One region of the Bradyrhizobium sp. MI1.3 genome, then DNA from elsewhere that is predicted to be linked to it. Evidence: predicted binding sites of a transcription regulator. Region 1 holds the regulator's gene; the other holds the start of a gene.

Evidence for each region. Region 1 encodes PhoB, which activates phosphate uptake and scavenging genes when phosphate is short. Its sites were predicted from a motif close to TGTCATNNANCTGTCAT; they were not measured.
Region 2: the regulator PhoB is predicted to act here: its motif matches at 2,660-2,676, upstream of AC0L3A_RS14585 (Orn/Lys/Arg family decarboxylase).

Annotation. Positions count from the first base shown of each region.
Region 1 is NZ_JBVVPQ010000036.1:72,594-76,658, reverse strand. Features, by position in the region: gene AC0L3A_RS24770 (aspartate aminotransferase family protein) at 1-901, opposite strand, end outside; gene AC0L3A_RS24765 (GcrA family cell cycle regulator) at 1,357-1,869, shown strand; gene phoB (phosphate regulon transcriptional regulator PhoB) at 2,089-2,796, opposite strand; gene phoU (phosphate signaling complex protein PhoU) at 2,820-3,536, opposite strand; gene pstB (phosphate ABC transporter ATP-binding protein PstB) at 3,548-4,065, opposite strand, start outside.
Region 2 is NZ_JBVVPQ010000016.1:108,958-113,022, forward strand. Features, by position in the region: gene AC0L3A_RS14580 (GNAT family N-acetyltransferase) at 1-251, opposite strand, end outside; gene AC0L3A_RS14585 (Orn/Lys/Arg family decarboxylase) at 258-2,615, opposite strand; gene AC0L3A_RS14590 (xanthine dehydrogenase family protein molybdopterin-binding subunit) at 2,719-4,065, opposite strand, start outside.

The DNA of each region.
Region 1 (4,065 bases):
CGAAGAAGCCGGGCTTGAGCATGACGTCGAGCACGGCATTCGCCGCCGCGATCGCGAGCGGATTGCCGCCGAAGGTCGAGCCGTGCGAGCCCGGCGTCATGCCGGACGCCGCTTCCGCGGTCGCAAGGCAGGCGCCGATCGGGAAGCCGCCGCCGAGCGCCTTGGCCAGCGACATCACGTCGGGTTCGACGCCAAGGCGGCGGTACGCGAACAGATCGCCGGTGCGGCCCATGCCGGTCTGCACCTCGTCGAAGGCGAGCAACAGGCCGCGCTCGTCGCAGAGCTGGCGCAACGCCCTCAGGAAGGCAGGCGTTGCCGAACGCACACCGCCCTCGCCCTGGATCGGCTCGATCAGGATGCCGGCGGTCTGCGGACCGATCGCCTTTTTCACTGCCTCGAGATCGCCATGCGCAACCTGGTCGAAGCCCTCCATGGGTGGGCCGAAACCTTCGAGATATTTTGCCGAACCCGTCGCGGCCAGCGTCGCCAGCGTGCGGCCATGGAAGGCGCCTTCGAAGGTGATCATGCGATAGCGGTCTGGATGGCCCTTCGCGGCGTGATAGCGGCGCACGACCTTGATCACGCATTCCAGCGCTTCGGCGCCGGAATTGCAGAAGAACACGAAGTCCGCGAAACTTTCATTGCACAGGCGCGCGGCAAGCTTTTCGCCGTCCGGGCTCTGGAACAGGTTCGACATGTGCCAGAGCTTCGTGGCCTGTTCCTGCAACGCCGCGACCAGCGCCGGATGGGCATGGCCGAGCGCATTCACCGCCACCCCGGAGGTGAAATCGAGATAGCGCTCGCCATTGGTCGCGATCAGCCAGCAGCCTTCGCCACGCTCGAAACCGAGGTCGGACCTGGCGAAAACGGGGAGCAAATGCGGCGCTGCGCTGTTAGTCATGACGGTCACTTGAATGTTGCGGACGGTGTAAGCGTGCATTACGCAACGCACCATCGACCGGCCCGGAAAACGAAACGTGCCGCCTCTTGAGGGCGGCACGTGCGACTATCTTAGGCCTGGTGAAACGGGTGTCAATGCCGCCCGGAAAGCCTCGCGAAACGCTGAATCCGTAGTCTTGCGGTGCCGATTTTGCGGGATTTAGCCACGGAACATGTGGAAGCGAGTCGGCGGACTCTTGCGCGGGAGTCACGCCATATTGTAGCGTTTGGATTGTCAGATACGACATCTCGTGCAGTGGTTCTGATCTTTAAGTCCTTATGTACCGGCGTAAACGTTCGGGCGTTCAAGACGCGCCCGGCGAGCCTTAAGGGATTCTGGCGGCACGGGTTTTTGAAGGCTTAGGCATTCGCTGCGAGGCCCCAGGATGGCTGGCGCGCAGCGAGGGAAAGGGTGCAATGACGGTTTTGACCTGGTCCGATGATCGCGTCGAGCAGCTGAAAAAGCTCTGGGAGGCCGGACTTTCGGCCAGCCAGATCGCGGCGGAGCTCGGCAATGTGACCCGCAATGCCGTGATCGGCAAAGTGCACAGGCTCGGTCTTTCGGGCCGCGCCAAGAGCCCATCATCGGCAGCGCCCCGGCCGCGCAAGGCGCGCCCCGCGCAGCACATGATGCGGGTGAGCCGCCCGATCTCGCGCGGCAACACCGCGCTGGCGCAGGCCTTCGAGGTCGAGGCTGAGCCGGATCCGGTCACCTACGACAACGTGGTGCCGATGAGCCAGCGGCTGTCGCTGCTCGAATTGAACGAGGCGACCTGCCACTGGCCGGTCGGCGATCCCTCGAGCCCGGACTTCTTCTTCTGCGGTGGACGGGCGCTGTCCGGCCTGCCCTATTGCGCCCAGCACTCGCGTGTTGCGTACCAGCCGGCGTCGGATCGGCGCCGCGCACCGGTGAAGCCGGGTCCGCGGTAATCAGGGCAAGTCGTCGCGCAAAGACAGTTCAATAATTTCAGTGTCGTCCTGGCGAAAGCCAGGACCCATACTCCGAGCACGCAGTAGTCGTGCGAAAGGGGTAACTCTGAGTCTTCGCCAAACCACTCCCTGTGGTTATGGGTCCCGGATCAGCGCTCGCTTGTCCGGGACGACATCGGAGAATGCAGGGACAGCTCGCCAACAAACAAGCCTGCAACCCTACACCTGCTCCGCCTTCGCAAACCGATCATCCAGCGCGTAGCCGGCGCCGCGGACGGTGCGGATCGGGTCTTGCTCGCGGCCGAGATTGAGCAGCTTGCGCAGGCGGCCGATATGCACGTCGACGGTACGCTCGTCGATATAGATGTCGCGGCCCCAGACGCTGTCGAGCAGTTGCTCGCGCGAGAACACCCGGCCCGGATGCTCCAGGAAGAACTCCAGCAGGCGATATTCGGTCGGACCGAGATCGATCGGCCGGCCCGATCGCGCCACGCGGCGCTTGTCACGGTCGAGCTCGATGTCGCCAAAAGCAAGCACGGTGGCGAGCCGCTCCGGGCTTGCACGCCGCAGCAGGCCCTTCACGCGTGCCAGCAGCTCCGGCACCGAGAACGGCTTGACGATGTAATCGTCGGCGCCGGTCGCAAGACCCCGCACCCGCTCGCTCTCCTCACCGCGCGCGGTGAGCATGATGATCGGGAGCTGCTTGGTCTCGGGACGGGTGCGAAGCCGCCGGCACAATTCGATGCCTGACAGGCCCGGCAGCATCCAGTCGAGCACGATCAGATCGGGGATGTGCTCCTTGAGGCGGGTGTCGGCGTCGTCGCCGCGCATCACCGTCTCGACGTCATAGCCGTCGCCTTCGAGGTTGTAGCGGAGAAGCTCGGTCAGGGCTTCCTCGTCCTCAACCACCATAATGCGTGCGCCCATCGCGTCGTCGCTCCCTTAAGTCTTCAGGTGTTCGGTACCGTGTTGGCGAAGGTCGTCATGTCGCCCTTCGGCCGCTTGTCGGTGATCGCCTGGCCCTCGATCATGTAGAACACGGTCTCGGCGATGTTGGTGGCGTGGTCGCCGATCCGCTCGATGTTCTTGGCGCAGAACATCAGGTGAATACAGAACGAGATGTTGCGCGGATCCTCCATCATGTAGGTGAGGAGCTCGCGGAACAGCGAGGTGCAGATGGCGTCGACTTCCTCGTCGCCCTTCCACACCGCCATCGCCGCCGGCAAATCATGCGCGGCATAGGCGTCCAGCACCGACTTGACCTGCTGCTGCACGAGGTCGGTCATGTGCTCGAGGCCGCGGAACAGCTTGAGCGGATGGAAGTCCGTCTCCAGCGCCGCGACGCGCTTGCCCATGTTCTTGGCGAGGTCGCCGATGCGCTCGAGATCGGTCGCGACGCGCATGGCGCCGACGATCTCGCGCAGATCGACCGCCATCGGCTGGCGGCGGGCGATGGTGAGCACCGCACGCTCCTCGATGCGCTTCTGCAGCGCGTCGAGCTCGGTGTCGATGGCGACGACGCGCTGGCCGAGCGGGACGTCGCGGCGGATCAGCGCGTCGACGGACTCGACGATCATGCGCTCGGCGATGCCGCCCATCTCGGCGACCAGGCGGGTGAGTTCCTGGAGGTCGGTGTCGAAAGCCTTTGCGGTATGTTCGGAAGCCATGTCGCGTCTCCTCAGCCGAACCGGCCGGTGATGTAATCCTGCGTGCGCCGGTCGGTCGGCGACGTGAAGATCTTGCTGGTGTCGTCGAACTCGATCAGCTCGCCGAGATACATGAAGGCGGTCTTGTCGGAGACGCGCGCCGCCTGCTGCATGTTGTGGGTGACGATCGCGATCGTGTAATCCTCGGACAGCTCCTGGATCAGCTCCTCGACCTTGGCGGTCGAGATCGGGTCGAGCGCCGAACAGGGTTCGTCGAACAGGATCACCTCGGGCCGCACCGCGACGGTGCGGGCGATGCAGAGGCGCTGCTGCTGGCCGCCGGAGAGCGACAGGCCGGAGGCGTTGAGCTTGTCCTTGACCTCGTTCCACAGCGCGCCGCCGCGCAGCGCCTTCTCGACGCGGCCGTCCATTTCGGACTTCGAGATCTTCTCATACAGGCGGATGCCGAACGCGATGTTCTCGTAGATCGTCATCGGGAACGGCGTCGGCTTCTGGAACACCATGCCGACGCGGGCGCGCAGCAAATTGA
Region 2 (4,065 bases), on a different contig from region 1:
ACCGCATAGGCATATCCCACGACTTCACCACGAAAGGTCGCGACCAGATGCGGCAGGCGGGTCTGCTTCAGGTTCTTGCGCCGATCGCGCAGATCGTCCGGCTCGGGCGCACCGGTTCCCTCGACATCGCGCGGCACGCCGTTGCGGACGTGATGGCGGTAGATCGCCAGCATCGCATCGACGTCGCTCTCGCGTGAGGGCCGGACCACGACTGGCCCGTCATCCGGGCGCGCAATCGCAGTTTCGTTCATCGGCACCTACCCGGCAACGACGTAAGTATAGAGCCCGATGCGCCCCTGCGCATCGATCTCCTTGTAGACGCCCTGGATTTCCACATCGAAGCCCGGGAACGTGTTGAAGCAGGTCTCGAACATCTTGAGATAATCCAGCATGGGCTTGGCCCGTTCCGTCAGCCGCTCGCCGGGCACGATGGTTGCGATGCCGGGCGGATAGACCACGAAGGGCGTGGTGGCGATGCGGCCCGTGATCGCCTCGATCGGCAGATAGTCGACATCGTTGCGGAACAGGTAGCGCGCGGCATCGCGGGGCGACATCGCGATGTCAGGCATGTGCTCGGGCATGAACTGCCGGGCCTGGAGTGCGCTGACGTCGGCGGCACGGAAGAAACGGTGCATATCGCCGCAGAGATCGCGCAGCCGCACGCCGGCATAGCGCGCCTGCCGTCGCTGGCAGAACTCCGGGATGGCGTCGGCCAGCAGCGCATTGTCGTCGTGCAGCCGCTTGAATGCGACGAGACCGGAGATCAGCGTGCCCGCCTTGCTTGCTTCGACGCCCGGAGTGAGCAGGAAGAGCAGGGAGTTGAGGTCGTTCTTCTCGGGGACGATGCGGTTCTCGCGCAAATATTGCGCGACGACCGGCGCGGGGATGCCGTGCTCGACATAGGCGCCGGTGATGCGATCGAAGCCGGGCGTGAGCAGCGTCAGCTTGTTCGGATCGGTCATGGCAAAGCCCTCGCTGAGGCCAGGGAAGCCATGCCAGGCGCTGTCGGGGGAGAGCTGCCACAGCGCAGGGTTGGTGGCGAGTTCGTCGGTGGAGAGTGTTTCCCAGGCGACGTTGTGGGCGGCGCCGGCGCGGCTGACGTCGGGAATTGCGACGCGGTCGGGGACGAAGGGTTCGAAGAACCAGCGGCGGTCCGGAGTCTGCTCCTTCTCCTCGAACTCCCGGCGCATCGCGCGGATTTTCTTGCGCAACTCGATGCCGAGCCGGATCGTGTCGTCCCACAACACTTCGCCGGAGCGGCCCTTCATCATCTGTGCGCCGACGTCGAGCGAGGCGAACAGCGGGTAGAATGGCGACGTGGAAGCGTGCTGCATGAAACTTTCGTTGAAGCGGCGGTGCTCGACGCGCCGTTTCTGGCCGCGGATGTGACGATCCTTGATGTGGATCTGGGATGCCTGCGAGAAGCTCGCGAGCTGCTTGTGGGTCGACTGCGTCGCGATGATGCCGGGAGCCTCGGGGGGAAGGTTGGTCAGCCCCATGGCGAAGCGGCCGGCATAGAGCGGGTGGAATTTCATGAAGCCGGCCCAAGCCTCGTCGAACAGGATGTGCTCGCAGAGATGGCCGATGCGCTTCAAGATCATCTCGGCGCTGTGAATGGTGCCGTCATAGGTGCACTGCTCGACCACGGCGACGCGGAACGGCCGCTCCTTGCGCCAGGCGTCCTTGTCCGTCACCAAGGGATGATTGCGGATCGTCTCGCGCAAGGTTTTCTCGTCGAGCATGTCCCAGCGCATCGGGCCAATCAGGCCCCAGGCGTTGCGGATGGTCGGCACGTAGACCGGAACGCCGCCATTGATCATCAGCGCGCCATGATGAGCGGCTTTGTGATTGTTGCGGTCGAACAGCACGAGATCGCCGTCGGTGACGAGAGCGCCGAGCGCGATCTTGTTCGATGTCGAGGTTCCGTTGAGCACGAAATAGGTCTTTTCCGCGCCAAAAATCTGGGCGGCTTCCTTCTGCGCCCTTAGCGCGGGACCTTCGTGGGTGAGGAGGTCGCCGAGGTCGAGCACGGAATTGTCGAGGTCGTCGCGGAACACGGACTCGCCGAGATGTTCGACGAACACCCGCCCGATCGGGCTGCGGTTGTAGAACACGCCGCCATTGTGGCCTGGACAGGTCCAGAGCTGGTTGCCCTCTTCGGCATAATCGACCAGCGCGCCGAAGAAGGGCGTCTTCAGCGTCTCCGCATATTGCTTCAGACGGCTGATCAGGTTCTTGGCGATGAAGGTCGGTGTCTCCTCGGACAGGAAGACATAACCGTCGATGAAGTCGAGCACCTCGACCGGCAGATCCTCGAACCGCTTGCGCCGGATCAGGAGGATGATCGGGAAATCGAGGCCGCGCCGCCGCATCAAATTGATCAGCGCCGAGGTCTTGCCCTCCAGGCCCTTCTTGCCCCAGTCCACCACCATGCAGCCGATTGCGGCATCGGTCTGCACCGCCATCTCCGCGTCCTCCAGCTTGCGGGCGCGAACGACCTCGAAGCCGGAACGCTGGATCTCCTCGATGATCTGGTTGAAGCGGACACCTTCGAGGTCGTCGGCGTCGAACACAGGTGCGGCGAACAGGAAGTTGAAGCGCTTGAAATAGTCCATGTCATGTCCCGAATGTGCGAGACCGACAGGTCTCGACACATTTGATGACAGCTGGATGACAGGGAGCGCGATCCCGAGCGGGCCGGGTCGGATGACCATCGGCTCAGTCCAGCAGCTTGTCCAATGTGATCGGGAAGCGGCGGATGCGTTTGCCGGTGGCGTGATAGACGGCGTTTGCGATCGCCGCCGGGACGCCGACGATGCCGATCTCGCCAATGCCCTTGATGCCGAGCCCGTTGATGTGCGCGTCCGGCTCGTCGACGAAGATCACGTCGATGTCGTGAACATCCGCATTCACGGGAATGTGGTACTCGGCGATGTTCGCGTTCATGATCCGACCGAAGCGATGATCCATCACCGTCTCCTCATGGAGCGCCATCCCGATCCCCCAGACCACGCCGCCCATGATCTGGCTGCGGCCGGTCTTGGTGTTCAGAATCCGCCCGGCCGCAACGGCGCTCACGACCCGCGTCACGCGAATGACGTTTAGCTCTTCGTCCACCTTGACCTCGGCGAAGACGGCCGAATGGGTGTTGCGCGCGTGTTTCTTGTCCTCACCGAACTGGTTGAGCTTCTCCTTCTCGATGCGCTCGACGCCGCCATGGCGCATCGCGTCGGCGATCGAGACTGCGCGGCTGTTGTCGCTGGCGCTGGCAATGCTGCCGTCGGTCAGCACCGTATCGACAAGCTCGGCGCCGGCGACCGGCGAGCCTGGCATCTTCCCGGCCAGAGCTAACAGCTCCTTGCGCACTTCCTCGGCGGCTGCGAGCACCGCATGTGCGCTCGAGGCGGCCATCCAGGAGCCGCCCTCGACAGGCGCCTGCGGCAGACTGGAATCTGCGAGCCTGACGCTGATGTTCTCGATTGGCAGGCCGAGTGCGTCGGCTGCGACCTGAGCGACAATGGTGTAGGTGCCGGTGCCGATGTCCGATGCGGCACATGACACCTCGGCATGTCCGTTCGACGTCAGCGCGATACGGACGGCGACCGGCATCTGCAGTGCTTCCCACACACCCGTCGCCATGCCCCAGCCGACCAGCTCCTTGCCGTCGCGCATCGAGCGCGGCACAGGATTGCGTCTGCTCCAGCCGAAGGCGTCCGCGCCGCGCGCGTAGCATTCGCGCAACTGCTTGCTGGTGTAGGGCAGGTTTTCGCTCTGGTCGCGATCCGAGTAGCACTTCAGCCGCAGTTCGACCGGGTCGAGCTTGAGCGCGACGGCGAGCTCGTCCATGGCGCATTCGAGCGCGCAGACGCCCGACGCCGCGCCCGGTGCGCGCATATCGCAAGGCGTGGAGACGTCAAGGTGAACCAGCTTGTGCGCGAAGCGGCTGTTCGGACTCTTGTAGAGCTGTTCGGCCCAGCCGGTATCGTTGCGCGCAAAATCCTCGTAGCGCGAGGTGACGGCAATGGCCTCGTGCGTAACGGCGTCGAGCGTACCATCCGATTTTGC